DNA from 2 places in the Sphingomonas sp. CL5.1 genome. Region 2 is predicted to be linked to the other one. Evidence: riboswitches for the same ligand, from Rfam matches in the RefSeq annotation. Region 2 holds a riboswitch; the other holds the start of a gene.
The links. Region 2 has a riboswitch for glycine ahead of gcvT (glycine cleavage system aminomethyltransferase GcvT). Riboswitches for the same ligand answer to the same signal wherever they lie in the genome.
Positions count from the first base shown of each region.

Region 1: another riboswitch for glycine. It lies ahead of F9288_RS01430 (D-amino acid dehydrogenase); the one in region 2 lies ahead of gcvT (glycine cleavage system aminomethyltransferase GcvT).

Region 1 is NZ_CP050137.1:302,741-317,433, forward strand. Features, by position in the region: gene pcaH (protocatechuate 3,4-dioxygenase subunit beta) at 1-173, opposite strand, end outside; gene F9288_RS01420 (3-oxoacid CoA-transferase subunit B) at 170-829, opposite strand; gene F9288_RS01425 (CoA transferase subunit A) at 829-1,539, opposite strand; glycine riboswitch at 1,694-1,778, shown strand; gene F9288_RS01430 (D-amino acid dehydrogenase) at 1,886-3,118, shown strand; gene F9288_RS01435 (heme-binding protein) at 3,155-3,580, shown strand; gene F9288_RS01440 (TonB-dependent receptor) at 3,738-5,927, shown strand; gene F9288_RS01445 (aldehyde dehydrogenase) at 6,039-7,505, shown strand; gene F9288_RS01450 (GMC family oxidoreductase) at 7,600-9,216, shown strand; gene F9288_RS01455 (low specificity L-threonine aldolase) at 9,289-10,335, shown strand; gene F9288_RS01460 (DMT family transporter) at 10,349-11,359, shown strand; gene F9288_RS01465 (DUF2817 domain-containing protein) at 11,382-12,488, shown strand; gene F9288_RS01470 (helix-turn-helix transcriptional regulator) at 12,523-13,506, opposite strand; gene F9288_RS01475 (aldehyde dehydrogenase family protein) at 13,888-14,693, opposite strand, start outside.
Region 2 is NZ_CP050137.1:4,276,880-4,291,572, forward strand. Features, by position in the region: gene F9288_RS20445 (NAD(P)H-dependent flavin oxidoreductase) at 1-133, opposite strand, end outside; gene gcvPB (aminomethyl-transferring glycine dehydrogenase subunit GcvPB) at 175-1,749, opposite strand; gene gcvPA (aminomethyl-transferring glycine dehydrogenase subunit GcvPA) at 1,746-3,104, opposite strand; gene F9288_RS20460 (class I SAM-dependent methyltransferase) at 3,104-3,871, opposite strand; gene gcvH (glycine cleavage system protein GcvH) at 3,879-4,250, opposite strand; gene gcvT (glycine cleavage system aminomethyltransferase GcvT) at 4,252-5,394, opposite strand; glycine riboswitch at 5,559-5,669, opposite strand; gene F9288_RS20475 (PQQ-dependent sugar dehydrogenase) at 5,751-6,986, opposite strand; gene rimP (ribosome maturation protein RimP) at 7,160-7,696, shown strand; gene nusA (transcription termination factor NusA) at 7,696-9,306, shown strand; gene F9288_RS20490 (4-oxalocrotonate tautomerase family protein) at 9,306-9,527, shown strand; gene F9288_RS20495 (DUF448 domain-containing protein) at 9,508-10,236, shown strand; gene infB (translation initiation factor IF-2) at 10,237-12,963, shown strand; gene F9288_RS20505 (glyoxalase superfamily protein) at 12,980-13,360, shown strand; gene rbfA (30S ribosome-binding factor RbfA) at 13,344-13,733, shown strand; gene F9288_RS20515 (thymidine kinase) at 13,749-14,336, shown strand; gene F9288_RS20520 (site-2 protease family protein) at 14,383-14,693, shown strand, end outside.

The sequences.
Region 1 (14,693 bases), 470 kb from region 2:
GCTTGACCCATAAGAGCGCTCCAGCAACCGCTGGGGCCGCTCACCTCAGTCAAAGTCTGCGGAGCGTTGACCAAGGGGTGACGCGGACTACGCAATCCGGTCGAGCGATACTCTGGGTAGAGGAGTGGTGGCAAGCCCGCGTCGTCAGGCGCATATGCGATGTCCGTTGTCACAGGCAATTCTCCCGGAGCTTGCCCAGAAAGAGAGGGGCATTCGTCTTGGAAGCGATTTCCTCGACGCAGACGGATGGTGCCATGTCGAGCAGCGCAAGCACTCCGGCTTGCGGGTCTAACTCCATCACCCCGAGGTCCGTAATGATCAGATCAACCACCGACCTGCCGGTCAGGGGCAGAGTACATTTCTGGACGATCTTGGGCGCGCCATCCTTGGACGTATGATCCATGACGACCACCACCCGCTTGACGCCTGCAACCAGATCCATCGCTCCTCCGATCCCCTTCACCATCTTGCCCGGAATGGTCCAGTTGGCGAGGTCGCCATTCGACGCGACTTGCATGCCTCCCAGGATGGCCATGTCGATGTGCCCGCCCCTGATCATGGCGAAGCTGTCGGCAGACGAGAAAAAACTCGAAGTCGGCAGCGTGGTGACTGTCTCCTTGCCGGCATTGATCAAGTCTGCATCAGCTTCATCAGCGAACGGGTAAGGGCCCACTCCGAGCATGCCATTTTCGCTTTGCAGCGTGACGGTCACGTTTTCGGGGACATGGTTGGCAACCAGCGTAGGGATGCCGATTCCGAGATTTACGTAAAATCCGTCCTTGAGTTCTCGAGCAGCGCGCGCTGCCATCTGATCGCGCGACCAAGCCATCATGCAGGCTCCCGAGCGCGAATCGTCAGCTTTTCGATCTTCTTCTCGAGGCCCGTCGCTCGAACAATCCGATCGACGTAAATGCCGGGCGTATGCACTTCATCCGGGTCGATGGCGCCAGCTGGCACGATCTCCTCGACCTCGGCGACCGTCACCCGTCCGGCTGTCGCCATGATCGGGTTGAAATTCCGCGCTGTCTTTCGAAAAACCAGATTGCCTTCGGGATCAGACCGCCAAGCCTTGACTATCGAAAGATCAGCTTTCAGCCAGCGCTCTCGAATATATTCATCGCCGTCGAAAGTTTCGACAGGCTTGTCTTGCGCGACGACGGTTCCTACCCCGGTCCGGGTATAGAATGCCGCAATGCCGGCGCCGCCGGCGCGAATGCGCTCGGCTAACGTACCTTGCGGATTCAGCTCAAGTTCGATGTCACCATCCAGGAACTGCCGCTCAAAAAGACGATTGTCGCCAATATACGATGCGATCATGCGACTGATCTGCCTGCTTTGCAGCAGCTGCCACAGACCAAAGCCTTCTGCGCCCGCGTTGTTCGAAATCACTGTAAGCCCTCGGGTACCGCTTCGATAAAGCTCCGCGATAAGGTTCTCCGGGTTTCCGCAAAGGCCAAAGCCACCCGACATGATCGACATTCCGTCGAACAGCAAACCCTCAAGCGCTTCGGACGCGCTGCCTCGAATTTTTGAAAGCATTATAAGCCTCGGAACTGTTCGGAATTTTCCTTCGAACCTTATCCTTCGCATCGGCATGGAGCTGCTGCTTTTGACGATATGTGAAGGACGTTTGCGGTTTCGTCATTCTCGGTCGTCCGAATTGACTTGAGCGCACATTTCCAGGCAGGCCAGACTTGCCATTGCGGGAGAGACCGTTCGCCGGCGCCGAAGGAGCAACCGCCCCGGAAACTCTCAGGCAAAAGGACCGCAGGGCATCAAGATATCTGGAGAGTGGCGCCCGCCTGGGTGCCCGCCGACGGGATAGCGATCTCAGGCACAGCGGACAGATGGGGCGCATCCACCACCTTTTGGGGAGCGGCTCCCAGTGGCACGTATTAGCATCATCGGCGCCGGCATTACCGGCGTAACAACCGCCTACAGCTTGGCTGTCCGCGGTCATGAAGTCACCGTCTACGATCGTCGCCGCTATCCGGCGATGGTCACCTCATTTGCCAACGGTGGCCAGCTCTCCGCAAGCAATGCCGAAGTCTGGAACAGCTGGGCCACCATCGCAAAGGGTATGAGATGGCTCTTGAAAAATGACGCGCCGTTGTTGCTGAACCTCAAGCCCGGCCTTCACAAATACGGGTGGCTCGCCGAGTTTTGCGGCAATATCTTTCGGCACGAAAGAAACACGATCGCGACCGTTCGTCTCGCACTCGACGCGCGAAGGCATATGTTCACCATTGCGGAAGCAGAGGGCATCGATTTCGATCTGAAGCGATGCGGAATCCTTCATCTCTACCACAATGAACAGGAGTTTCGTGCTGCCGAAGTGGGCAACGCCCTCCTCCTCAAGGGCGGGCTCGAAAGGCACGCAGTGTCAGCTGGAGAAATGCGCGCGATCGAGCCGAGCCTGCAAGGCGCTCTTCACGCCGGATTCTTCACCCCGGGGGACGCCACGGGCGACATCCACAAGTTCACACGCGGGCTCGCAGATGCGTGTGCACGCCGAGGCGTGATTTTCAAGTTTGGAGCTGCTGTCCGGCGAGTGGAGATACAGAACCGGATTTGTACCATCAGCTTGACCGATGACGAGAGTGGTCGGCCGATCGCCTCTCAGACAGCTGATGCCATCGTTGTCTGCGCAGGGGTTGAAAGCCGAGAAATCGCCAGAAAGCTCGGCGAGAAAGTAAACATTTATCCGGTGAAGGGCTATTCCATCACTGTAAACTTGAGAGACGAGCAGAGCCGAACAGCTGCACCGAGTGTCAGCCTGCTCGACGACGCTGCGAAGATCGTCACAAGCCGCCTCGGTCCAGATCGATTCCGGGTGGCCGGCACCGCAGAGTTCAATGGGTTCAACCTAGATATTCGCGCTGACCGGATCCGCCCGTTGCTGCGCTGGTCGGAACGCCTGTTCCCCAAAATGGATACTGACAGCGTCACCCCATGGGCAGGCCTGCGCCCCATGACGCCCGATATGCTGCCTGTTGTCAGGCCGGGGAGAGTGCGTGGCGTCTACTACAACACCGGCCACGGCCATCTTGGCTGGACGCTTTCCGCTGCAACTGCCGAGATGATCGCCATGCGCCTGGACAGCGACTTCGCCGCGTAGCTTCGATCCACATTATTCATCAGAAGGATTTCGAGAATGATCCTAAGCTTGAAGCAAGCCCAGAATATTGCACTTCGCACTCTCAAGGCCGGTGCCGAAAAAGGACTGAAGCCGCTATGCGTAGCCGTGCTCGATCCGGGAGGTCATACAATAGTCCTGCACCGAGCGGACGGCGCGTCGCATCTTCGACCAGCAATTGCTATCGCGAAGGCGGCCGGCGCCTTGAATCTCGGCGTCTCTTCCCGCTCGATCGCGGCGATCGCGGCCGAACGACCGACATTTTTCAACTCGCTCGTAGGCATAGCGCCTCTCGGTATGGTGCCGGCCGCCGGAGGAGTGATCGTGGTTGACAGCGACGGCCAGACACTGGGTGCCGTCGGCGTTACCGGCGACACCTCGGACAATGACGAAGCTTGTGCACTTGCGGGCATCGAAGAGGCAAATCTGTTCGCGAAGGACTGATCATTGCCCGCGCAACGCGGCAAAGGTATTTCACATAAGTGCAATGATTGAAGAGAGATTGGCAAAAGCAGCGAGGAGGACGTTCGCCTTATGAAGTTGGACAGGCAGCTGGCGCGGCATGCGTACGGCTCCTTCCAGCAAATAATAAGGGGGGTTTATGTCTCGGTCGAATAGAACGAACGGGTCGGTAGCGGCCCTGCTTGCCGCTACTGTTCTGGCCGGATCGGCGACGCCAGCCTTCGGGCAGGCGACACCCGAGGCGCCTCAAGATTCTTCCGCGTCCTCATCGGGCGGATCGCTCGACATTGTCGTTACCGCCCGCAAGCGCGAAGAACGCCTCCAGGATATCCCGGTGGCGGTCTCGGCGATCGGCGGAGCTGCCCTCGAACAGAAGGGCATCGACAATGTGACAAACCTGATCGGGACGGTTCCGAGCCTCTTCACCAGCCAGAACCAGGCGTTCGGGCCGCTTCCCAACCAGACCTATCTCGTACTTCGCGGCGTCGGAGCGGCGGCATCCAACGATCCCGCTGTCGGAACCTTCGTCGATGGCGTCTATCAACCGAGCCTGGCATTCGACACTGGCTTCCTCGACTTGGAGCGCATCGAGGTTTTGCGTGGGCCGCAAGGTACCCTTTTTGGCAGAAACACCGAAGGCGGTGCACTGAACATTGTGACCGCGAAGCCCGACGGCACCTTTCGTGGGAAGCTGCGCGCAGAATATGCGGACTTCAATAGCGTTCGCCTCGGCGCGAGTTTCAGCGGCCCATTGGTGGAGGACAAGCTCTTCGCTAGCCTTTCTGGTCAATATTACAGCACCGATGGCTACATCCACAACCTGACCATCGACAAGGATCAGGATACGCTTCGCAGCCTGGCCGGGCGCTTCGTGCTTCGCGCATTGCCCACCGAAGACTTCGAGATCATTCTCCGACTGGATGGTTCTCGCAACAGAAACGGTTATCTCGGTTACGGCGTCGTGGACGACGGCGCGAAGCGTTATGCCACACTCGATGATCGCAAGGTTGTCTCGCCCGACACGAGCTTTGGCGGCTCTCTAACCATGTCGTACGATCTTCCGGCGTTTACGATCAAGTCGATCACCGGATATCAGCACGTAAAGACCGAATTCTGGTACGACTTTGATGGATATTCGGACCCCGACAACTTTCAGGACCAGCGCACGACCCAGTCAGCACTCTCCGAAGAACTTCGTTTCGAGTCGAGGAGCGGCGGGTCTTTCACATGGCTTGGCGGATTGTACGCCTTTCAGGATATCCACGAACAGAACCGCAATTTCGCCTTGTCTGGCTGTACGATCTGCGCCTTTCCGCCGATTTTCAATCCCGCCAACGACGTGCGGGAAGCGACGAGGTTGCGGCGTCGCGGCTGGGCCGCTTTCGGTCAAGTCGGCTACAAGTTCAACGATCGCTTCGAGCTGACTGTCGGCGGGCGATATGGCTGGGAGCGGACGCGGGCATTCCAGCAGGGCGTCGTGATCGTGCCGGCTGTGGGCGCGAACGACGCGTTCAGCGGAGTCACGTCAAAAAGCTTCAGCAATTTCTCGCCGTCCGCTTCATTCTCCGTTCACTGGACGCCTGATGTCATGACTTACGCGACTGTGTCGCGAGGTTATCGCTCAGGCGGCTTTGACAAATATCCGGGTAGCAGTGCAGCCGTTGGGATCGCTTTCGACAACGAAAAGTCGACCAATTATGAGGTGGGGCTGAAAGCGTCGCTCTTTGACCGACACCTGATCGCCAGCGTTGCTGGTTTCATCGTTCAGGTGGACGACATGCAGCTGGCTTCTGTTGCCATCAGCCCGGTCACCGGTCTCCCTGTCGGTGTCACTGCCAATGTCGGTGCCTCCCGTAACCGCGGGTTCGAGTTCGAAGCAACCGCCATGCCGTTCCGCGGATTCAAGATTCGCGGGAACGCTGCATATACCGACGCGCGCTTCACCTCTATTACGAGCCCGGTAGGATCCCATCTGACCGGCGATGCGTTGCCTTATGTCCCCAAGTGGACTGCTTCAGGCGGCGCAGATTACACTGTCTCGATCGGTGACACTGAACTCAATCTCGCAGCCGACTATCGTTATGTGGGGCCGTATTATTCCGGTAACGGGGCTCCTCCGTTTGATCCGATCCTGCAGGTTCAATCCTATGACCAGCTCGACCTCCGCGCCAGTCTGAAGAGAGACCGATGGGAGCTGACCGTTTACGTCGACAATGTGACGGACAACTTCAACATTACACGCCGGTTCGCACCGCCGTTCCAACCGTTCACCCGCGCCTCGGTGCTTCCACCTCGCAAGTTTGGCGTGAAGCTGAACTACAGCTGGTGAACATCCGCCGCCGGCCTCACTGGCCGGCGGCTTTGACCACTCAGGAATCGTGTCCTTGTTAAGGAGCGTCGGCCCGCAGCGAAACGCTGCTTCGCTGTCAAAGGATTTGCCGTGACCGAGATCGACATGACGAGCTTTGATGGAATTATCGGGAGCCTGACCCCGATGAGCGGCGAAGTCATCGACTGGACGAGCCCGACCGCTCCGGACAGAGCCCTTCAGTTTCGCGCCGGCGGACACGCTGATGTCGAGCGGGCCGTCGGTTCAGCGGGTCGAGCTGCTGGTTTGTGGCACCGGCTCGCGCCGAGTGAACGGCGAATGGCGATGCTGCGGTGGGGCGACGCAATAGAGGCCGCCGCCGAGCGCATCGGCATGCTCGACTGTGTCGACATGGGCAAACCGATAGCCGTTGCGACGATGGAAGCCTGCGTTGCCGCTCACATTGTGCGCTGGTACGCTCAGGCAATCGACAAGGCTTGCGGAGAAGTCATTGCGTCGTCGCGCGAGGCGATCTCTCTGTCGCTGAGAGTGCCCTACGGTGTCGTTGGCGCGATGGTCTCGTGGAATTACCCAAGTATAAACGCCGCCATGAAAGTTGGGCCAGCACTCGCGGCCGGCAATGGCATGGTGCTGAAACCGTCCGAGATTTCGCCCCGCTCCGCGATACTGATTGGCACCCTCGCCGAAGAGGCGGGCATCCCCGTCGGTCTGCTGTCTGTCCTCCCTGGCGGAGCGGCGACGGGCGCAGCGCTCTGCAGCCATCCCGGGGTTGCAATGCTTGCCTTCACGGGCTCGACCCAGACGGGCCGCTCTGTCGCCAAGCTCGCGGCCGAGCGGCTCGTGCCTGCTATCATCGAGGCCGGAGGAAAGAACGCGATCGTGGTTCTTGACGACATGACCGACTATCAGGGCATAGCCATCGACGCTGTAGCGGAAGCATATGCAAATAGCGGTCAGCTTTGCGTCGCCCGCTCAAAAATCCTCGTCCCAAGCGATCGTATTGACCAATTCTCGGACGCTCTCGTAGCCGCTGCAGCAGATTTCTTGCCGGGTGATCCTCTCGAGCCGAACACAAAATTCGGGCCCTTGGCGTCCAAGGCTCATTCGGACAGGATCCGATCGGCAGTCGACATGGCCCTCGGTCGCGGCGAACAAGTCATCCGCGATGGTCGTCCCGTGCAGCACGACATGCTGAATCATTCGCTGACAGTGGTCAGAGCGGATGACCCAACATCGCCGATATTGCGAGATGAATATTTCGGTCCGATCCTTGCAGTCGTTCCATATGATAGCATCTCCGATGCCGTGAGACTGGCCGGCCTCGGCGGCTACGGGTTGGCGATGACGCTCTGGACCGGCGAGTTGGCTCGAGCCAACATGTTACGGCAGGAACTCTGCGTCGGTCATTTGAAGATCAAGTCCGTCGCTGGTCAGGACTCGGCGACTGGTCTGGCGCTTCCACTGGAGCCTGCCGGTCAGTCCGGCTACGGAATCGAGTTCGGCGTTGACGCTCTCTCCAGCTACAGCCGTCGGATGGCCGTGGAGCAAATTGGCTGCCTCGCGCCGCTGGATCGCTAGCCACCGCCGACATCGCAGATCGGCCCAAGCGCCAAATCTGTTTGCGACTACCGCAAAAGTCCAACTTTCCGAGGTGCGCTAGAGCGGCCTTCACATGGAGGGCATTGTGCAAGATATTAGAACTACGGACTTTATCGTCGTTGGGGGCGGTTCGAGTGGCGCGGTGGTCGCATCTCGGCTAAGCGAAGAGAAGCGTTTTGAGGTCGCGTTGCTCGAAGCCGGCGGGTGGGACAGCTCGCCTTTCATTCGGATTCCGGCGGGCTCGATCAAAGCGATCATGAATCCTGAGTACAACTGGTTCTATCAAGCGGAACCGGATGCCTCACGAAACGATCGAGCAGACATGTGGCCGGCCGGCAAAGTCCTCGGCGGCGGCTCGTCGATCAACGGGATGATGTATGTTCGCGGCAATCGCGGCGATTATGATCAATGGGCTCAGCTCGGCTGCAAGGGCTGGTCCTATGACGACGTGCTTCCGTTCTTTAACAAGGCCGAGACGAACGAAAACGGCGGCTCGCGCTTTCGCGGCGACAAGGGCCCTCTGCGCGTATCGAATGCCCGCCTATCGACCACGTTGGCCGACGCATTCATCGCTTCTGGCGTACGTGCGGGGATTCCGCACAATCCGGATACCAACGGTGCCGAGCAAGAGGGTATCGGCCCCTGCCAAGCCACCCAGAACAAGGGTTGGCGACATTCAACGGCACGCGCCTATCTGGCCAAGGCGAAGCGCCGATCCAATCTGAAGGTCGAGACGCATTTCATGGTCAGTCGGGTACTGATCGAGAAAGGCCGCGCGATCGGCGTCGAAGGCGTTCAGAACGGGCGCACGGTTCGCTACTTGGCAAACAAGGAGGTCATTCTTTGCGGCGGCGCGTTGTCGTCGCCGAAAATATTGATGCTCTCGGGCATTGGCCCGGCAAAGCATCTTGGCGAGCATGGCATCCCTGTTGTCGTCGATTCCCCGGGAGTGGGGCAAAATCTGCAGGAACATCCCGGAGTGTTGATGTCGACCCATGTCGGCATCGATAGCCTCAATGTCGAAGTGCAAAGCGTCGCCAGGATAGTCAAGCATGGCTTGAACTTCGCTTTGTTTGGGCGAGGGCCAGCCACGGCATGCGTTGCCTCCGCTCTCGCGTTCATTCGCACGCGAGACCATCTCGAGTGGCCCAACATCCAACTGTCGTTCTCGCCGATCGCGTACGACTTCACGCCGGACGGCGTACACCTGTACAAGCGTGCGGCAATTGGCGTTGCCATCAACATCTGCCGGCCCGAGACGCGCGGTCAGTTGCTGCTCCGCTCCACCGATCCAAGTGAGCGGCCGATTATCCAACATGAGCTGCTCGGCGGAGATGATGAGATCAAGCAGCTCATCGAAGGATGCCGGATCGTGCGCAAGATTTTCCGTTCCAAGCCATTCAGTGAATATGACAAAGGTGAACGCTTACCCGGAAAGCAGGTCGAAACCGACGCTGATTGGATCGAGTATATCCGTCAGAGCGCCTTCCTGATGTACCACCCGACTGGCACTTGCGCGATGGGAATTGGGCCGACAGCGGTTCTCGATCCGGAGTTGCGCGTCAAGGGCGTCACCGGTCTTCGCGTTGCGGATGCCTCGATCATGCCGACGCTGGTTAGCGCGAATACAAATGCACCGTGCATCATGATTGGCGAACGGGCGGCCGATCTGATCCGAAGAAGCCACTGAGGAGATATCGTACCGCAGGAGCCGATGGCCCTCGTACGCACGATCGATCGCTTGGCCAGGGAGATATGACCGATGCATTTCGCTTCCGATAACTGGGGGGGCGCCCTTCCTGAAGTGGCTCAGGCTCTCGTCGACCATTGCGACGGCTTCGCCGCCGCATATGGCAATTCCGAACTCGATCGATCGCTCGTCCATCGCTTCCAGGAGATATTCGAGCACGATCTCGAGATGTTTCTCGTGGGAACCGGCACCGCTGCCAACAGTCTTGCGATGTCGGCAGCTGGTCGCCCCGGCGGCGTGGTGTTCAGCCATGCAAATGCGCATATGTTCGAAGAAGAATGTGGAGCCATCGAGAAGATCGGCGGAGGCCTGCGGATCACCCCTGTCGAAGGCGCGCTGGGCAAAATTGCCCCTGAGAAGTTTGCTGCTGCGCTCGGCCGACTGCCGGAGGGCTTTGTCCACGTCGGTCAGCCGTCAGCAGTTACGCTTACACAGGCGACCGAGTGGGGCACCCTCTATCAGCTCGATCAGATTGCTGAAATCGCGTCCATAGCCCGAAAGAGGAATATCGCGGTCCACATGGATGGGGCTCGGTTTGCAAACGCTCTCGTCGCTCTCGATGTCACACCCGCCGACATGACATGGAGGCAGGGCGTCGACATGCTCTCCTTCGGTGCGAGCAAGAATGGCTGCTGGTGCGCCGAAGCGCTCCTCGTATTCAATCCTCGGTATGCGGAACATATGATTTATGCACAAAAGCAGGCCGGGCATCTGTTCTCAAAGTCCCGCTTCATCTCTGCCCAGCTCGAAACCTATCTTTCAGAAGACAATTGGCGGAAGTGGGCGAGGCAGGCTAACAGGCTTGCGGCGGAACTAACTGCAATACTGATGCGATCTGGTGCAGCTCGGATCGCTTGGACGCCCGAAGCCAACATTGTCTTCGCGATCATGAAAATCAAAGAAGCCGAGAGACTTCAAGCGGCTGGAGCCTTCTTCTACAGGCGCGCATCTTTAGAGACCGAAATAGCCATCGCTGGAGACGAGGGCCTATATCGCTTTGTAACAAGTCCAATGAACGATGCGACCGATCTGCAGGACTTCGCGGAAATCCTGAGCTGACCGAAATTAGACCATGTCTCCTTTTTCGAGGTCGCCTTCGGGGCAAGGCGCCAGCTTTTTGGTTATAATCTTTTCATCGACCTTCCTAATGGGTTCAAGCTTTGTTGCGACACAGTTGCTCTTGAAGAGTGGCTTGCCTCCGCTGCTGCTATCGGGGTGCCGCTTTCTCGTTGCGACGCTCTCACTTCTCCCGTTTCTTCTGATGGAATCTCCACGCGATGGATTTCGCTGGCGTTCGCCCCGCCGGCGCGATGCAGTCCTGACGCTGCTGCTCGGTCTCCTTCAGATTGCGGCGGTCATGGCGTTGGTGTCTGCAGCTATGCGCTTCATCGATGCTGCGACCGTTGCGATCCTCCTCTTCACGAACCCGTTGATCGTGATGCTCGTCGCAGGAAGGGCGCTGGGTGAGCAGCTCAACCGGATAAATCGCCTTGGCATGGTCGTCGGATGCGCAGGTATCCCCGTCATCGTCGGGGGCAAGATCACGGTGTCCGCAAACGGCTTGATTGGCCACGGGCTGGCTATCGCGGCCGCCTTCTGTTGGGCGGGGGCAACAATTGCACATAGAAAGTTTCAGCCAAACCTGCGGCCTGCCACGCTCAACTTCTGGCAGATGCTCGTTGGTGCCCTAACTCTCATGTCGATCGCGCAGCTTAAGTGTGAGCGCTGGCCGACACATCTCGATTTTGCCCAGGTAATATGGTTTCTCTGGCTTTCCATACCTGCTTCGGCCGGGTCATTTGGGCTTTGGTTCGTCGCTCTGTCCAAGGGTGGGGCAACACGGGCAAGCAGCTTCCTCTTCCTTGCTCCCCTCTTCACATCCCTCCTCGCTGTGCCCTTTCTTGGTTCGGTGCTGGGGCTCCATCAGATTATCGGCGGAGCGCTCGTCGGTCTCGGACTTTATCTGGTCAACCATCGATCGGGCAGCCGAGCCGAAAACCCGAAGATCAACACGTGTCTGCTCGATGAGCGCTCAATCATTTTCGCCAAAGAGGCAAAAGCGTCCCAACCACACCTCCCCTAGATTTTCCTAAAGGAGATCGATGATGTCTAAAAACCTGCAGGTATTCAATCAAACGTACTTGGCAGCACGTGATAACTTTCTGCAGGCTACGACGGGCAAAGCTGCAAGGATCTATTCGATCGAACATCCACTAAGCGGACCATCCGGTGAGCCTCTACACGTGGATGTAGCTGTCTTCGGATCCCCACAAGCGGCCAACACCGTTTTCCTCACCTCCGGCGTTCATGGCCCTGAACTGATCGCAGGTTCCGCCTGTCAGATCGACCTGGTCAATGGCGGAAAGCTCGCTGCCTTGCCTGCGGACGTCAAGGTCGTGCTGATCCATGCTATCAACCCCTGGGGCTCGGCTCATGGCCGGCGCTATACGGAAGACAATGTAGACCTGTGCCGAAACTTCACCGTATTTCCGACGCAGACAGAGGTTTCGGAAAGGCTCATCGATCTTCAGGAGGCGATCGACTCTGCTTCTCTGGAACCTGCGGATGTCGCAGGTTCCGACGCAATCATTGAAAGGTTCATCGAGGAAAATGGCTTGGGAGCCTTCATCAACGTGGCCCTCTCCGGACAGTATCATTTCCCGAGCGGCATTGGCTTTGGGGGGAAGGAACCGGCCTGGTCCCGCAGCACGATCGAGCAAATCATCACTGAGGAAGGGAGATCAGCGCGGCACGTCTACATGGTAGATTATCACACCGGCTACGGGCCTTACGCTCATGGTTGCGTTGTCGCGATGCAGACGGGCTCGAAGCTCGAACGAGCTCACGAGGTATTCGGCGATTGGATTCTCGCTCCTCGGGCTCGCCCTACCGCCACCACGTATGAAACGACCGGTCACACGACTGATGGTTACGAAGCGATGCTTCCAGACGCGGAAGTAATCGCCGGCGTGCTCGAGATCGGCACGCTACCGCAGCCGCAGCTCGTCGCTGCAATGATCAACGAGCATCGCCATACCCGGCATCTCGCCAGCACGCCTGACGATCCGAGGCTCAAAGCGGCACGCGATGCTTTCAAAGCTTTCTTCGCGCCCGACGATCCGCACTGGCAGAACTATGTTCTGCATCGAGGCGAGCAGATTTTCGACCAGGTGCTCGCAGACATTTCTCGCCGCTTGCCAGACCGATGTTAAGCTCGGCAGGTGAAGCGTCCAGCCTCGCCTTGGGTCAGACTTGGGACAGTGCTTCACGAGGCGATGTGCCGAAAAACCGTCGGAAAGCCGTCGAAAAATTGGCCGGGTACTCGTATCCGACTTCGTAAGAAATCTGCGTTATCGACAGATCGCCCTCACGCATCAGGTCCAAAGCCCGCCGCATCCTTACCATGAGGAGATATTCCATCATCGTCTTACCCTCGACTGCCTTGAACAGCTTGCTAAGCTTCGACAAGCTCATGCCGGCTTGGCGAGCAATTTCGTTTGCAGGCGGCGGCTGTTGATACCTGTCCTCAAGGATTTTCATGACGCGAGCGACAGCGAGTCTGTCTCTTGACCGCGGCTGCGAACCGCGAGCATCTCGCCGAACAATCTGCTCGAAGAAGATGCGAATGATGTCATTGGCTCTGGATTGCAGAAGGAGACAGCGAGCGAACGGTGCACCAGCAGCCTCGAAGAAAGCGGCGGCCGCTTCTCGAAGCTCGAACGACAAATCGGTAGATATGATCCCGCATATCCCGTTCACGTCGTTCAGGTAGTCACTGAGCGCCCCGGAGTATAGGCTCGGGTCCAAGCCGAGATACTCTATCAAGTAGTTTTTGTCGCACGAAACCGTTACAGATCGCTCTTCGTCCCCCGAAAAAAAGCTTTGAGTACGCACCACTCCCGCAGGGCTGATTGGTACGGTGCAGCTTCTTGGTTCGATTTCGAATGATCGAGCTGATGCAGAAGTGATGATGGAACGCCCTGCCATGCGTATGTGGATCCGGAGGGCGCCATCGCTCTCCTCACTTTCTTGCACATCTCGGAGACGATGGAGCGAAGCCCAGCTTACCGTTACACCACCTGGGAATATCAGGACGTTCCGGAACCCCTCCGCGTCCATCCTTTGCGGCCGTGTCGCGATCAGAGCGGTCAAACCGACATCTTCGCGCTCGACGATCTCGTAGTCGCGTGGGACCAGATTCAGCATTCGTTCTGCGAGCATGGCTGTCATAGGGATTCCTCCCCGATGTGCCACGAACCGACGAACGACATGCGTCGAACATGAAGATATTGATCATATGAGCGCAGCAATGGCTCATACGCCGCATTTACTGCGTCAAATAGATAGGAAGACAGGTGACGGCGATAGCGCCGAGTCAACGCCAGCATGACAGAACTCCGCAGAAATATAGCGGCATCCTGCACGCAGCACGCTAGGCGTTGACTGCATCCAGCTCATCGCCGCAACAACGATATCGATCGTTATTGCGGCTCATTCATCTGAGTTGACGTCACTCACTTTGATTCACTCTTTCGATCAAACTGACACTATAGCCTTTTCGGCGCTATCGCACAACCGATTCGCCTCCGGCCATCAACCAAGAAGCCGACTCTACTGAGTGGCCATGTTAATGATCTTGGGCTGGCTGTATTCGGCCATGCCCTCGCGGCCGAGCTCTGCGCCGAGGCCCGACTGCTTTGCCCCCCTGAAAGGCACATCCGGCGGGAGGTCGAAATGCTTGTTTACCCAAACCGTTCCAGCATCGAGCTTTTGAGCGATGCCATAGGCGGCATCGAGATCCTTGCCCCAGACGCTAGCGGCCAATCCGAACGTACCAAAATTGGCGCGCGCAATGACATCGTCAAGGTCGACATACTTCAATATCGGAAGAATGGGAGCAAATTGCTCCTCGGTCACCAGCCGCGCGCTGTCGTCAATATCACGAACGATCGTCGGGGGAATGAAATAGCCCGGTCGGTCGATAGGATCGCCGCCGGCAATGATCGTGCCATCTCTCGCAGCCTCCCGGAGAAACTCTTTTGCGCGCGCAAATTGCGCTTCGTTCTGCAACGGCCCGAATTGCACACCTTGAGAAAAACCATCACCGACGACCGCAGCTTCAGCAAGGGCCGCTAGCCGCTCGCATACCGCATCGTACACATTCTCGTGAACATATACCCGCTTTATGGCGACACAGACTTGGCCCGAGTTCACCATTGCGCCAGCGAAAATGCGCTCGGCGACTTCCTCAGGATCGATATCGTTCATCACGATGGCAGCGTCATTGCCACCTAGTTCCAAGGTCAGGCGCTTGATCGTCGATGCGGCGCTCGCCATTACGTGGCGCCCCGTGCTCGTCGAACCTGTAAACGCGATCTTCGCGATGAGTGGGTGTTCCGTCAGCAGCGCTCCGATCT
Region 2 (14,693 bases):
GCGCGCGCGCGATCCAGCCCATCGCCGCCTGGATGATCGGCTTCTCGATCCCCAGCATTTCCGTGATGCGCGTGCTTACCGCCATTACCCTCTCCCGCTTTTTAGAAGAACGGGTTGGCACGAAGCGCGCCACGGCGCCAGCCCGAAACGGGCCGGCGCCGAATTGCGGGTATGCTACTCGGCGGCGACCGCCGCCGGTTCCGGCTCCTGCCAGACGAGCTTCGGCTTGCGCGCCGCCAGCGTCTCGTCGAGCCGGTTGCGCGGCGCGAAATGCGGCGCGGTGCGCAACGTCTCGTCGCCGGCCCGCGCCCGTTCCGCCACCGAGCGCAGCGCGCCGATGAACTGGTCGAGCGTCGCCTTGCTCTCGGTCTCGGTCGGCTCGACGAGCATCGCGCCGTGGACGACGAGCGGGAAATACATCGTCATCGGATGGAAGCCCTCGTCGATCAGCGCCTTGGCGACGTCGATCGTCGAGAAGCCCTCCGCGAAGCCTTTATCCGAGAAGATCGCCTCGTGCATGCACGGCCCCGATGCGGCGAATGGCGCGTCGAGCACGTCCTCAAGGCTGCGCAGCACGTAATTGGCGTTGAGCACCGCGTCCTCCGCCACCTGCCTGAGGCCGTCCGCGCCGTGGCTGAGGATATAGGTGAGCGCGCGGGTGAACATCCCCATCTGGCCGTGGAACGCGGTCATCCGGCCGAAGCTGTCGGCGTGATGATCCTGCGCCGTCTCCTCCTCGACCAGCACGAAATGATCGCCCTGCTTCTCGACGAACGGCAGCGGCGCGAACGGCGTAAGCCGCTCCGAAAACACCACCGGCCCGGACCCCGGCCCGCCGCCGCCGTGCGGGGTGGAGAAGGTCTTGTGCAGGTTGATGTGCATCGCATCGACGCCGAGGTCGCCCGGCCGCACCCGGCCGACGATCGCGTTGAAGTTCGCGCCGTCGCAATAGACATAGCCGCCGGCCGCGTGGACCGCTTCCGAGATCGTCTTGAGATCGCGCTCGAACAAGCCGCAGGTATTGGGGTTGGTTATCATCACCCCCGCAACGTCCGGCCCGAGCCGCGCCTTCAGCGCCGCCGTATCGACGCGGCCTTCCTCGGTCGCGGGGATATTCTCCACCGAGAAGCCGGCGAAGGCGGCGGTGGCGGGGTTGGTGCCGTGCGCGCTCTCGGGCACCAGGATCACCTTGCGATGCCCCTCGCCGCGCTTCTCCAGCGCCGCCTTGATCGCGAGGATGCCGCACAATTCGCCATGCGCGCCCGCTTTCGGGCTCATCGCGACCGAATGCATCCCCGTAAGCGTCACCAGCCAGTGCGCGAGCTGCTGGATCACCTCCAGCGCGCCCTGCACCGTGTCGATCGGCTGGAGCGGGTGGACGTCCGCGAAGCCCGGCAGCCGCGCCATCTTCTCGTTGAGGCGCGGGTTGTGCTTCATCGTGCACGAGCCGAGCGGGAACAGCCCGAGGTCGATCGCGTAATTCTGCCGGCTGAGGCGGGTGTAATGCCGCACCGTCTCCGGCTCGCTGAGACCGGGAAGGCCGATCGGCGCGGAGCGCGCGAGGCCGCCCAGGCGGCTGGTCGCGGTGGCGGGCGGCGCGATCTCCACGCCGGTCGTCTCGCTGCCGCCGATCTCGAAGATCAGCGGCTCCTCCAGCATCAACGCCTTGTTGCCGGTGAAGGTGGGCCCGGCGTTGCCGCCCTGCGCAGGCGTCGTCGGACGCCAGCCGCTCTGGTTGATCGCGGTCATGCCAACACCTCCTCGAGCGCGTTGGCGAGTGTTTCGACATCCTCCGGCGTGGTCGTCTCCGTCACCGCGACGACCAGCCCGTTGGCGAGACTCTCGACGCCCGGATAGAGCCGCCCGAGCGAGACGCCCGCGAGCACGCCTTTCTCCGCCAGCGCGCGGACGATCGGGCGCGCCTCCTTGCGCAGATCGAGCGTGAACTCGTTGAAGAAGGTGTCGTTCACCAGCCGCACGCCCGGCACCTTCGCCAGCCGCTCCGCCGCGACGACCGCGCCGGCGTGGTTGGCCGCCGCCAGCGCGCGCAGCCCCGCCTCGCCCAGCAAGGTCATGTGGATCGAGAAGGCGAGCGCGCAAAGCCCTGAATTGGTGCAGATGTTCGACGTCGCCTTCTCGCGCCGGATATGCTGCTCGCGCGTGGAGAGCGTCAGCACGAAGCCGCGCCGGCCGTCGGCGTCCACCGTCTCGCCGCACAGCCGCCCCGGCATCTGGCGGACATATTTGTCCTTGCAGCCGAACAGGCCGACATAGGGCCCGCCGAACTGGAGCCCGACGCCGAGCGACTGGCCCTCGCCCACCACGATATCGGCGTCCATCTCGCCGGGCGAGCGGATCGCGCCGAGCGCCACCGGCTCCGTCACCACCGCGACCAGCAGCGCCTTTTGCGCGTGGCATGCGTCGGCGAGCGGGCGCAGGTCCGCGATGCGACCGAGAATGTCGGGATATTGCACCACGACGCACGAGGTGTCGCCGTCGATCTTCGCGATCAGCGCGTCGATATCGGTTTCGGCGGTCAGCACCGGCGGCGACACGTCGAGCGCATCGCCGGTATATTTCGCCATCGTCCTGGCGACCGACACATAATGCGGATGGAGGCCGCCGGAGAGGATCGCCTTGCCGCGCCTGGTGATGCGCCGCGCCATGCCGATCGCCTCCCAGCATGCGGTGGAGCCGTCATACATGCTGGCGTTGGCCACATCGGTCCCGAGCAGGCGCGCGACCTGCGTCTGGAACTCGAACAGCATCTGGAGCGTGCCCTGCGCGATCTCGGGCTGGTAGGGCGTGTAGGCGGTCAGGAACTCGCCGCGCTGGATGATATGGTCCACGCTCGCCGGCACATGATGGCGATAGGCGCCGCAGCCGAGGAAGAACGGACCGTCGCCGGCCGCCATGTTCCTGCGCGCCAGCGCCGACATGTGGCGCTCGACCGCAAGTTCGCTGGCATGGCCGGGCAGGCCGGCGATCGGGCCGGCGAGGCGGACGCTTTCGGGCACGTCGACGAACAGGTCGTCGATCGAGGACGCGCCGATCGCGGCGAGCATCGCCGCGCGGTCCGGCTGGGTAAGGGGCAAGTAACGCATCAGTCGGGCTTTCTCATCGTGAAGCGCAGGCGGACGTAATCGGCGACCCATGCGCCGTCCGGCCCGCGTAGCCGGTCGGCGAGCCGCGCCTCGATCGCCTCCGCGATCGCGGGCAGGTCGGCGGGGTCGATCCCGGCGGCGTCGAACGCGCCGGTCATGAAGGTGGCGATCCAGCCCGTCACGCCGCCGGGCAGCGGCGTCGGGCGCGGGATCAGCGTGGCAGCGATGTCGGTGAAGCCGGCATCGGCATAGACGCGGGTGAACTCCTCGACGGAGGGATACCAGTGCCGCGCGCTGTCCGGGATCGCATGGCCGCGCGCGGCAAGCTCCGCGTCGATGCCCTCCCACAACGCGGCGCAATTTCCCCCGCCGCCCATCTCGCCGACGAAACGCGCGCCGGGCTTCAGCGCGCGCATCACGCCGCGCGCCACCGCGCCGGCATCGCGCATCCAGTGCAGCGCGGCATTGGAGAAAGCGGCGTCGAACCCGGCAGAAAAGTCCAGCGCCTCGCCGCTCATCACCCGCGCGTCGAGACCGCGCTCGCGCGCCGCGGCGGTCATCGCGGGCGAGGCATCGACCCCGACCACTTCCGCGCCGGTCGCGGCGATGGCCGCCGTCAGCACGCCATCACCACAGCCGACGTCGAGAATCCGCTCCCCCGCGCGCGACGCGAGCAGCGCGACCACCGGCTGCCCCAGCGCCGGCACGAACGCGGCGTTGGCGGCATAGGCCGCGGGGCTCCAGTCGGAGGTGGGGGAAAGGGTCATCGCCGGATCACAGCTTGGCGACGAACGCCTCATAGGCGCTTTCGTCCATCAGCCCGTCCAGCTCGGACGGGTCGGACAAGGTGATCTTGAAGAACCAGCCCTCGCCTTCCGGGTCGGTGTTGACCAGGCCCGGCTCGTCGGCCAGCGCCGGATTGCCCTCGATCACCGTGCCGGAGACGGGCGCATAGACGTCGCTCGCCGCCTTCACGCTCTCGACGACCGCCGCGTCGTCGTTCTTCGACAGCGCCTTGCCTTCCTCCGGCACCTCGACGAACACGATATCGCCGAGCTGGCCTTGCGCATAGTCGGTGATGCCGACGGTGCCGACCTCGCCGTCGACGTCGATCCACTCATGGTCTTCGCTGAAATAACGGCTCATCTCACTTCACTCCTCGGAAGTAACGGTGGGGAACGAAAGGCATCGGCATCACGGTCGCATTGTGGACCTTGCCGCGCTGGGTGAGCTGGATATGCGTGCCGGGCGCGGCGAGCGCGGGCGGCACATAGGCCATCGCGATCGGCGCGCCGACCGTGGGCGCGAAGCCCCCGGACGTGACCTTGCCCACGTCGCTGCCGTCGGCATCGAGCACCGACGCGCCCTCGCGCACCGGCTGGCGCCCCTCGACCAGCAGGCCGACGCGCTTCGCCGCCGGGCCGTTCTCGCGCTCCAGCAGGATGCGCTCGGCGCCGGGGAAGTCGCCCGCCTCGCGGCGGCGCTTGAACAGGGCGAAGCCGAGATCGGCCATCACCGGCGTCGTCTCGGGCGACAGGTCGTGGCCGTAGAGCGGCAGCCCCGCCTCCAGCCGCAGTGAATCGCGCGCGCCCAAACCGATCGGCCTGACCTCCGGCTGCGCCACCAGCGCATCGGCCAGCGCCTCGGCGGCGTCGGCCGGCACCGAAATCTCGAACCCGTCCTCGCCGGTATAGCCGGAGCGGCTGATCCACAGGCCATGCCCCTGCCATTCGAACGGCGCGGCCTGCATGAACACCAGGGCATCGACGCCGGGAACGATGCGCGCCAGCGCATCGACCGCCTTCGGCCCCTGCACCGCCAGCAGCGCGTGATCGTCCATCAGGTTGAGCGTCACCTCGTCGGGCAGATGCTCGATGATATGGCCGATGTCGTCATATTTGGTCGCGCCGTTGACGACCATGTAGATGCGGTCGTCCGCCTGCCGCGTCAGCATCAGGTCGTCGAGGATGCCGCCCGCCGCGTCGAGCAGCAGCGAATAGCGCGCTCGATTGAAGGCGAGGCCGGCGATATCGGCCGGCATCAGCGCCTCCAGCGCCGCGACCACGCCTTCGCCGGTGAAGGTGAGCTGGCCCATGTGGCTCACGTCGAACAGGCCGGCGGATTCGCGCGTCCACAGATGCTCGGCCATGATGCCTTCATACTGGACGGGCATGTGATAGCCGGCGAACTCGACCATGCGGCCGCCCTTCGCGCGATGCCATGCATCGAGCGGCAGCGTCTGGATCGGCGGTTCCTCGAAATCGTCGTCGCGGCGGGTGGTGTCGTTCACGGGGCTTCTTCCGGCAGAAAGGGCGATGAACGCGGGAACGCTCCCCGCGGTCGATCCGTTCACCCCCTCTGTCACGGAACCTGAGAGCTTCACGCCGCGCGCCGCGCGGGGCTTACCCCTTCGGTGAGGCGGGCTGAAAGCGCGCCTGCTTTCCAGAGTATCGTTTGGCCCGCGCGGTCCTTCTGCCTGAGAGATTCCGGGGCGGTTGCTCCTTCGGCGGCCTCTTGCCCGATCCTCGAAGGAAGGGTTCGGAGGCTCTCTCCCGCGCGTGCCTTGCCGGTTGCCCGGGTCACGATGCGCGCAAGGCTGTGACCGCGCGGACGCGGAGAGTCAATCGCGTTTCGGCGACCGCCCGCTCATTTCCGCGAAAGGCGGAACAGCCGTCCCTCGGCACCGCGTCCGCCATCCTCCACCAGCCAGATCGCGCCGTCCGCCGCCTGCGCCAGCCCGCGCACGCGGAAACCCATGTTCCACTGGTTGGCGGGCGTCGCTTTCGCCCCGTTCAGCGTAACCCGCACCAGCGTCTTGCCGGACATGCCCGCGATCATCAGCGAGCCTTTATATTGCGGGAACATCGCGCCGGAATAGACGATCAGCCCGCCAGGCGAGATCGTCGGCGACCACCACAATTCCGGCGCGGCGAATTCCGGCTTCGAGGGATGATCGGGGATCGGCGCGCCGGAATAATTGTCGCCGTTCGACACGATCGGCCAGCCGTAGTTGCGGCCGGGCCGGAGCAGGTTCAGCTCGTCGCCGCCCTTCGGCCCCATCTCCACTTCCCACAAGCGTCCGTCCGGCGTGAAGGCGAGACCGTAGGGATTGCGGTGCCCGAGCGTCCAGGTCTGCGCGCGGACGCCGCCGGCCTTATATTGCGGGTTACCCGGCCACGCCGCCCCGTCGAGCGTCAGGCGCAGGATCTTGCCGAGCGCCTGTTCCGGGTCCTGCGCCGGCATGAAGCGCTGACGCTCGCCGGAGGAGAGGAACAGCGACTTGCCGTCCGGCGCGAAGGCGATCGCCCCGCCGAACTGCCCGCCGGGACCGTCCGATCCGGCGCGCCAGATGACGCGCTGGCCGGTGAGCGCCGCGCCGTCGAACACCGCTTTCATCAGCGCGAGGCTCGCGCCGCCATTGGGGCGCGGCTCGGAATAGCTGAGGTAGATCGCGTGGCTTGTCGCATAGTCCGGCGCGAGCACGACGCCGAGCAAGCCGCCCTGGCTGCTGAGTTGCACCGCCGGCACGCCCGTCACATTGGTGACCTTCCCGTCCGCCGCGCGCAGCTTGAGGTGCCCCGGCTTCTCGGTGACGAGCGCGGCCCCGCCGGGCAGCATCGCGAGCGCCACTGGCTGATCGAACCGGCCGATCTCGGTGACGGTGAAGGGTGGCGGCGTGAGCGCGAGATTCGCGTGGCCGGTGGTCGCGGGGACGTTCCTGATCGACGGCTCGGCGGGCGAATCCTTCGGCACCGGATTGTTCGCGCCGGCCGGCTGCGGCCCCTGCGGCCCCTGCTCCGCCGCCGACGGATTGGCGGGCTGCTGCGCCGAGCAGGCCGTGCCGACCAGCAGGGCCAGGGCGAGGGAATGGCGGCGAATCATGGAGCTCTCCCGTCGATCATCGTCACGTCGCTTAACACAATAACGCCCGCGCGGTTGCCAGCTTGCGCCGCGTGCGCGTTCGTCATATATCGCCCTCGCTTTCTCTACATCGCGAGATGAAGAGGCTGCGGGGTTCGCCCTCGCGGCGGCAACAACGCATATCTGGAGCATCCATGGCGGATATCGCCGCACTGACCCGATTGATCGAGCCCGAGGCGACCGCGCTGGGCTTCGAGCTCGTGCGCGTGCGGCTGTTTGGCAAGGGCGACGAGCGCACGTTGCAGGTGATGGCCGAGCGCCCCGACACGCGCCAGCTCACCATCGAAGATTGCGCCGAGCTGTCGCGCCGCCTGTCCGACATGCTCGACGAGACCGATCCGATCGAGGACGCCTATCGGCTGGAAGTCTCCTCCCCCGGCATCGACCGGCCGCTGACCCGGCTCAGGGATTTCGCCGACTGGGCGGGGCATGAGGCGCGGATCGTGCTCGATGCGCCGATCGACGGTCAGAAGCAGTTCAAGGGCGAGCTTTCCGGCGTGGAAGGCGAGACGATCGTCATCGTCCAGCAGAAAAGCGGCACGGTCGCCCGCGTCCCGTTCAGCGGCGTGGTGGACGCGAAGCTGGTGCTGACCGACAAGCTCATCAAGGCAACCGTCCCGCTCTCCGCCGAGGGCGCGGAAGAAGAAATCGAAGCAGAGGAAACCAACTAATGGCCACCGGCGTCACCGCCAACCGGGCGGAGCTGATCGCGATCGCGAATTCTGTCGCCAGCGAGAAGATGATCGACAAGGCGATCGTCATCGAGGCGATGGAGGATGCGATCCAGCGCGCGGCGCGCACCCGCTACGGCCAGGAGATGGACATCCGCGCCAAGCTCGATCCGAACAACGGCGACCTCAGGCTGTGGCGCGTCGTCGAGGTGGTCGAGCAGGTCGACGACATCTACAAGCAGGTCGACGTGAAGGGCGCGCAGAAGCTGAAGGAAGGCGCCGTGGTCGGCGACTTCCTGGTCGATCCGCTGCCCCCGATCGAGTTCGGCCGCATCCAGGCGCAGGCCGCCAAGCAGACGATCTTCCAGAAGGTCCGCGACGCCGAGCGCGAGCGGCAATATGAGGAGTTCAAGGATCGCGCCGGGGAGATCATCACCGGCGTCGTCAAGCGCGTCGAGTTCGGCCATGTCGTCGTCGATCTCGGCCGCGCCGAGGGCGTGATCCGCCGTGACGCGCAGATTCCGCGCGAGGTGGTGCGCGTCAACGATCGCATCCGCAGCCTGATCCTGAAGGTGGTGCGCGAGAATCGCGGACCGCAGATCTTCCTCAGCCGCGCGCACCCGGATTTCATGAAGAAGCTGTTCGCGCAGGAAGTGCCGGAAATCTACGACGGCATCATCGAGATCAAGGCCGCCGCGCGCGATCCGGGCAGCCGCGCCAAGATCGGCGTTATCTCCCATGATTCGAGCATCGACCCGGTCGGCGCCTGCGTCGGCATGAAGGGCAGCCGCGTGCAGGCGGTGGTGCAGGAGATGCAGGGCGAGAAGATCGACATCATCCCCTGGTCCCCCGACACCGCGACCTTCGTGGTCAACGCGCTCCAGCCCGCCAACGTCAGCCGCGTGCTGATCGACGAGGAAGAGGACCGCATCGAGGTGGTGGTGCCCGACGACCAGCTTTCGCTGGCGATCGGCCGCCGCGGCCAGAACGTCCGCCTCGCCTCGCAGCTCACCGCCAAGGCGATCGACATCCTCACCGAGACGGACGCGAGCGAGAAGCGCCAGCAGGAATTCGTCCGCAATTCCGAGCTGTTCCAGAACGAGCTGGACGTGGACGAGACGCTCGCGCAGCTCCTCGTGGCCGAGGGCTTCAGCGAGCTTGAGGAAGTGGCTTACGTCGAGCTGGACGAGCTGGCCGGCATCGAGGGCTTCGACGAGGATCTCGCGCAGGAGCTGCAAAGCCGCGCGCAGGAAGCGCTGGAGCGCCGCGAGGCCGCCGCGCGCGAGGAGCGCCGCGCGCTCGGCGTCGAGGATGCGTTGGCGGACCTTCCCTATCTGACCGAGGCGATGCTCGTCACGCTGGGCAAGGCCGGGATCAGGACGCTGGACGACCTCGCCGACCTCGCCACCGACGAACTGGTCGAGAAGCGTCGTGCCGAGCCGCGTCGCCGCAACGAGGATGCGCCGAAGCGTCCCGAGAACAAGGGCGGCGTGCTCGCCGAATACGGCCTCAGCGAGGAGCAGGGCAACGAGATCATCATGGCCGCCCGCGCGCACTGGTTCGAGGACGAGGACGTAGGCGCGCAGGCTTCGGAGGAATCGGAAGCCTGATGCCTTTCGTCTCGATCCGGCTGGCAGGCTCCGCGTCGAAGGAGCAGAAGGCGGGGCTGGTGGCCGACGTCACCGCCTCGCTCGTCGCGCGGCTGGGCAAGAGCCCGGCGGCGGTGCAGGTCGTGATCGAGGAGGTCTCGCCGGAGAATTACGGCGCGGCCGGCATCCTGATCGCGGACCGCAAGCCCGAGGGGGACGCACATGCGGCACCCTCGCAATGAGACCGTAAAGGCCCCCACCCGCACCTGCATTCTCGGCCGCGAGCATGGCCCGCGCGACGTGCTCGTGCGGCTGGCGCTCTCGCCGGACGGTCGCGTGCTGCCCGACGTGCGCGCCAAGGCGCCGGGGCGCGGCGCGTGGATCGGGGTGACGCGCGCCGAGCTGGAAGCCGCCGCCGGGCCGAAGGGCAAGCTGCGCGGCGCGCTGGCGCGGGCGTTCAGGACCAACGACTTCATTGTCCCCGACGACCTGCCCGATCTGGTCGCCGCCGCGCTGGAGCGCAACGCGCTCGACCGGCTGGGGCTGGAGGCGCGTGCCGGCACGCTGGTGACCGGCGCGGAGCGGATCGAGGCGGCGGCGCGGGCGGGACAGCTCCACGCGCTCTATCACGCCGCCGACGCGGGCGAGGACGGGCGCGGGAAGCTGGCGCAGGCCTGGCGCGTCGGCTCCGGCCGCGAGGGAAGCGACCTCAAGGGGTTGGCGTTGCCGCTGAATCGTCCCATATTGTCGATGGCGCTGGGCCGCGAGAACGTGGTACATATCGGCGTCACCGACCGTCTGGCGGCCGGGCGACTGGGCGATGCGCTCGATCGCTGGCTGCACTTTATCGGCCCTGAACTGAATTCGATGCCTTGCGAAACGGCCTCGCAAGGCGCATCGCCGCCCGGACCATCCGGGCAACCGGCCGTGACGACGCGACGAGGAATTTGAGTGAGCGAGACCGACAACGACAAGCCGAAACTTGGCATGCGCGCGCCTCTGGGGCTGAAGCGCACGGTCGAGACCGGCAAGGTGAAGCAGAGCTTCAGCCACGGCCGTTCGAACACGGTGGTGGTCGAGGTGAAGCGCCGCCGCGTGCTCGGCCCCGGCGGCGCTCCGGCACCCGAACAGACCCAGGCCCCCGCCCCCGCCCAGCCCGCGCCGGAGCCGGCGCGTCCGGTCGCACCGCGCGCGCCAGCCGGCGAGACGCCGCAGGAGCGTCAGGCCCGCCTGCTGCGCGAGGCCGAGGAGCAGCGGATGCACGCGCTGGAGGACCAGCGCCGCCGCGAGGAAGCGGAGCGTCACCGCGCCGCCGAGGAAGAGGCGCGCCGCGTCGAGGAGAAGCGCGAGGCCGAAAACAAGGTTACCGCGCAACCCGCGCCGGAGCCTGAACCCGCTCCCGCGCCGGAACCGCAGCCGGAAGCCGTCAAGGCCGCCGAGCCGGAGCAGCCCGCGCCTGTCGCCGCCGAAGAGCCCGCCGCGCCGAAGCCCGCGCCTGTCGCGCCACCGGCACCCCCGCCCGCCCCCCCGGCGGTGGAGCTTGGCCGCGATCCGTCACTGCCCGCACCGCGCCGCTTCTCGCCGGTCGTCCGCCCCGAGATTCCGAAGCCGCAGCCCAAGCCGAAGCCCGAAGCGGCCAAGCCCGCCGCTCCCGCTGCCGCGTCGTCCTCCGCCCCGGCGAGCGGCGGCGGTCAGCAGCAGCGCAGCCTGCCCTCGGGTCAGGCGACGCCGCGCAACGCGCCCCCGGCGCGGCCGCAGCAGCGCGATCGCAAGGGCGACGAGCGGCGCGGCGGCAAGCTCACCGTCAACCGCGCGCTGAGCGAGGAAGGCGCGCGCGCGCGCAGCCTCGCCGCCTTGAAGCGCGCGCGCGAGAAGGAACGCCGCACGCAGTTCGGCGGCCCGCGCGAGCCGCAGGCGAAGCAATATCGCGACGTGCAGGTGCCCGAGGCGATCACCGTCCAGGAACTCGCCAACCGCATGGCCGAGAAGGGCGCCGACCTCGTGAAGGCGCTGTTCAAGATGGGCATGCCCGTCACCGTCAACCAGACAATCGACCAGGACACGGCCGAACTGCTCGTCACCGAGTTCGGGCATAACATCGTCCGCGTCTCGGATTCGGATATCGACCTCCAGGTCGATGCCGCGCTGGACGAGGAAGCGGAGCTGAAGCCGCGTCCGCCGGTGGTGACGATCATGGGCCATGTCGACCACGGCAAGACCAGCCTGCTCGACGCGCTGCGAGGCACCGACGTCGTGAAGGGCGAGGCCGGCGGCATCACCCAGCACATCGGCGCCTATCAGGTGACGCTGAAGGACAAGTCGAAGATCACCTTCCTCGACACGCCCGGCCACGAGGCGTTCACCGCGATGCGCGCGCGCGGCGCGGACGTGACCGACATCGTGGTGCTGGTGGTCGCCGCCGACGACGGGCTGATGCCGCAGACGATCGAGGCGATCAACCATACCAACGCGGCCGGCAAGCCGATGATCGTGGCGATCAACAAGATCGACAAGCACGAAGCCAATGCCCAGCGCGTGCGCGAGCGCCTGCTGGAGCATGAGGTGGTCGTCGAGCAGATGGGCGGCGAGGTGCAGGACGTTGAAGTCTCCGCGCTCAAGAAGACCGGCCTCGACGACCTGATCGAGAAGATCCAGCTTCAGGCCGAACTGATGGAGCTGAAGGCCAATCCGGATCGCGACGCCGAGGGCATCGTGCTCGAGGCGAAGCTGGACAAGGGCCGCGGCCCGGTCGCGACCGTGCTGGTCACGCGCGGCACGCTCAAGGTGGGCGACGTGTTCGTCGTCGGCGCGGAGAGCGGCAAGGTTCGCGCCTTGGTCGATGACAAGGGCCGCCAGCTCAAGAAGGCGGAGCCGTCGATGCCGGTCGAGGTGCTGGGCATTTCCGGCACGCCATCGGCGGGCGACCAGTTGCAGGTGGTGGAGAACGAATCCCGCGCCCGCGAGGTGGCGGAATATCGCCAGAGCGTGCTCACCCAGAAGCGCACCACCGCAGCCCCCGCGAGCCTGGAGAGCATGTTCTCCGCGCTCAAGGCCAATCAGGCGATCGAATATCCGCTCGTCGTCAAGGCCGATACGCAGGGCACGGTGGAAGCGATCGTCGCCAGCCTCAACAAGCTGTCGACCGACGATATCAAGGTGCGCATCCTGCATTCGGGCGTCGGCGGCATCACGGAGAGCGACGTGAACGTCGCGGCCGCTTCCGGCGCGCCGCTGATCGGCTTCCATGTCCGTGCCAACGCCAAGGCGCGCGAGATCGCCGAGCGGCATCATGTGGCGCTGAAATATTACGACGTCATCTATGACCTGATCGACGAGATCCGCGCCGGCATGGCGGGCGAACTCGGCCCCGAGGCGTTCGAGACGGTGGTGGGCCGCGCGGAAATCCGCGAAGTCTTCTCCGCCGGCAAGCACGGCAAGGCGGCCGGCCTGCTCGTCACCGAGGGCGCGATCCGCAAGGCGCTCAAGGCGCGCATCACACGCAACGACGTCATCATCTACAACGGCGAGATCGCGTCGCTGCGTCGCTTCAAGGACGATGTGGCGGAAGTGCGCGCGGGGCTGGAATGCGGCGTGACGTTCACGCAGAACTTCACGGACATCAAGCCGGGCGACTACCTCGAAACCTTCGAGGTCGAGCTGCGCGAGCGGACGCTGTAACGGCGGCCCGCTCGCCATGTTCGGCGCGCCCACCCCGATCCTGCGCAGCTTCGACGAGGCGCGGGCGAAGGCGTTCTATCTGGATTTCCTCGGCTTCGAGCTGATGTTCGAGCATCGGTTCGAGCCGGGGCTTCCGCTCTACATGGGCGTGCGCAAGGGCGATTGCGTGCTGCACCTGTCCGAACATTACGGCGATGGCTGCCCGGGCGCGGCGCTGCGTATCCCGGTCGATGACGTCACCGGCTATGTCGCCGGGCTGCGCGCAAGGCAGTTCGGCAATGCGCGGCCGGGCGAGCCGCAACAGGCGCCATGGGGATCGCTGGAGATCACCATCGCCGATCCGGCGGGCAACCGCCTGACCTTCTATACCGAGAGCGAAGATGGCGCGAGCGAATGACACTGCGGGAGACCGTTCGGTCCGCACCCTGAGGGTCGGCGAGCAGGTGCGGCATGTGCTGTCCGAAATCCTGCAACGCGGCGACGTGCATGACGACACGCTCGCCTCGCACCTCGTCTCGATCACCGAGGTGCGCATGTCGCCGGACCTGCGCCATGCCACCGTGTTCGTGAAGCCGCTGCTCGGCAAGGACGAGGAGGTCGTGTTGAAGGCGCTGCGCACCCACACCGCCTTCCTCCAGCGCGAGGTCGCGCGGCGGGTGAACATGAAATATGCGGCGAAGCTGAAGTTCCTCGCCGACGAGAGTTTCGACGAGGGCAGCCATATCGACGCGCTGCTCCGCGCGCCGGGCGTCGCGCGCGACCTGGACTGAACCGGGGGCGGCGGGGTGGCGAAGCTCTATTTCTACTACGCCTCGATGAACGCGGGGAAGTCGACCACGCTGCTGCAGGCCGATTTCAACTATCGCGAGCGCGGCATGGCGACGATGCTGTTCACCGCCGCCGTGGACGATCGCTTCGCGGCGGGGACGATCTCGTCGCGGATCGGCCTCACCGCCCCGGCGACGCTGTTCGATGCGGCGACCGACATCGCCGGCCTCGCGCTGGAGCGGCACGCGGCCGGGCCGCTGGCCTGCGTGCTGGTGGACGAGGCGCAGTTCCTGACCGCCGCGCAAGTCGATCAGCTCGCGCATCTCGCCGATACGCATGGCATCCCGGTGCTCGCCTATGGCCTGCGCACCGATTTCCGGGGCGCGCTGTTCGAGGGATCGGCGCGGCTGCTGGCGCTGGCCGACGCGCTGATCGAGATAAAGTCGGTCTGCGCATGCGGGCGCAAGGCGACGATGAACCTGCGTGTCGATGCGGAAGGCCGCGCGGTGGCGGAAGGCCGCCAGACCGAGATCGGCGGCAACGACCGCTATGTCGCGCTGTGCCGGCGGCATTTCGTGGAGGCGATGGCGGAAGCGCGCCGATAGGCCCCTCCCCTATCCATCCGCCCGCTTCGTCCCTAGATCACGCGCCATGAACCCCGACAATGTCTTCTATGCCGCGGCGGTGTGGATCATCCCGCTGGTGATCGCGATCGTGTTCCACGAGGTGGCGCACGGGCTGATGGCGCGCGCGCTCGGCGATCCGACCGCGCATGAACAAAGGCGGCTGAGCTTCAACCCGCTACGCCACGTCGATCCGATCGGGACGGTGGTGCTGCCGCTGATCCTCGCGCTCGCCAAGGCGCCGGTGTTCGGCTGGGCCAAACCGGTGCCGGTCGATGCGACGCGGCTGCGCAACCCGCGCTGGGGGATGGTGGCGGTGGCACTCGCCGGGCCGGGGAT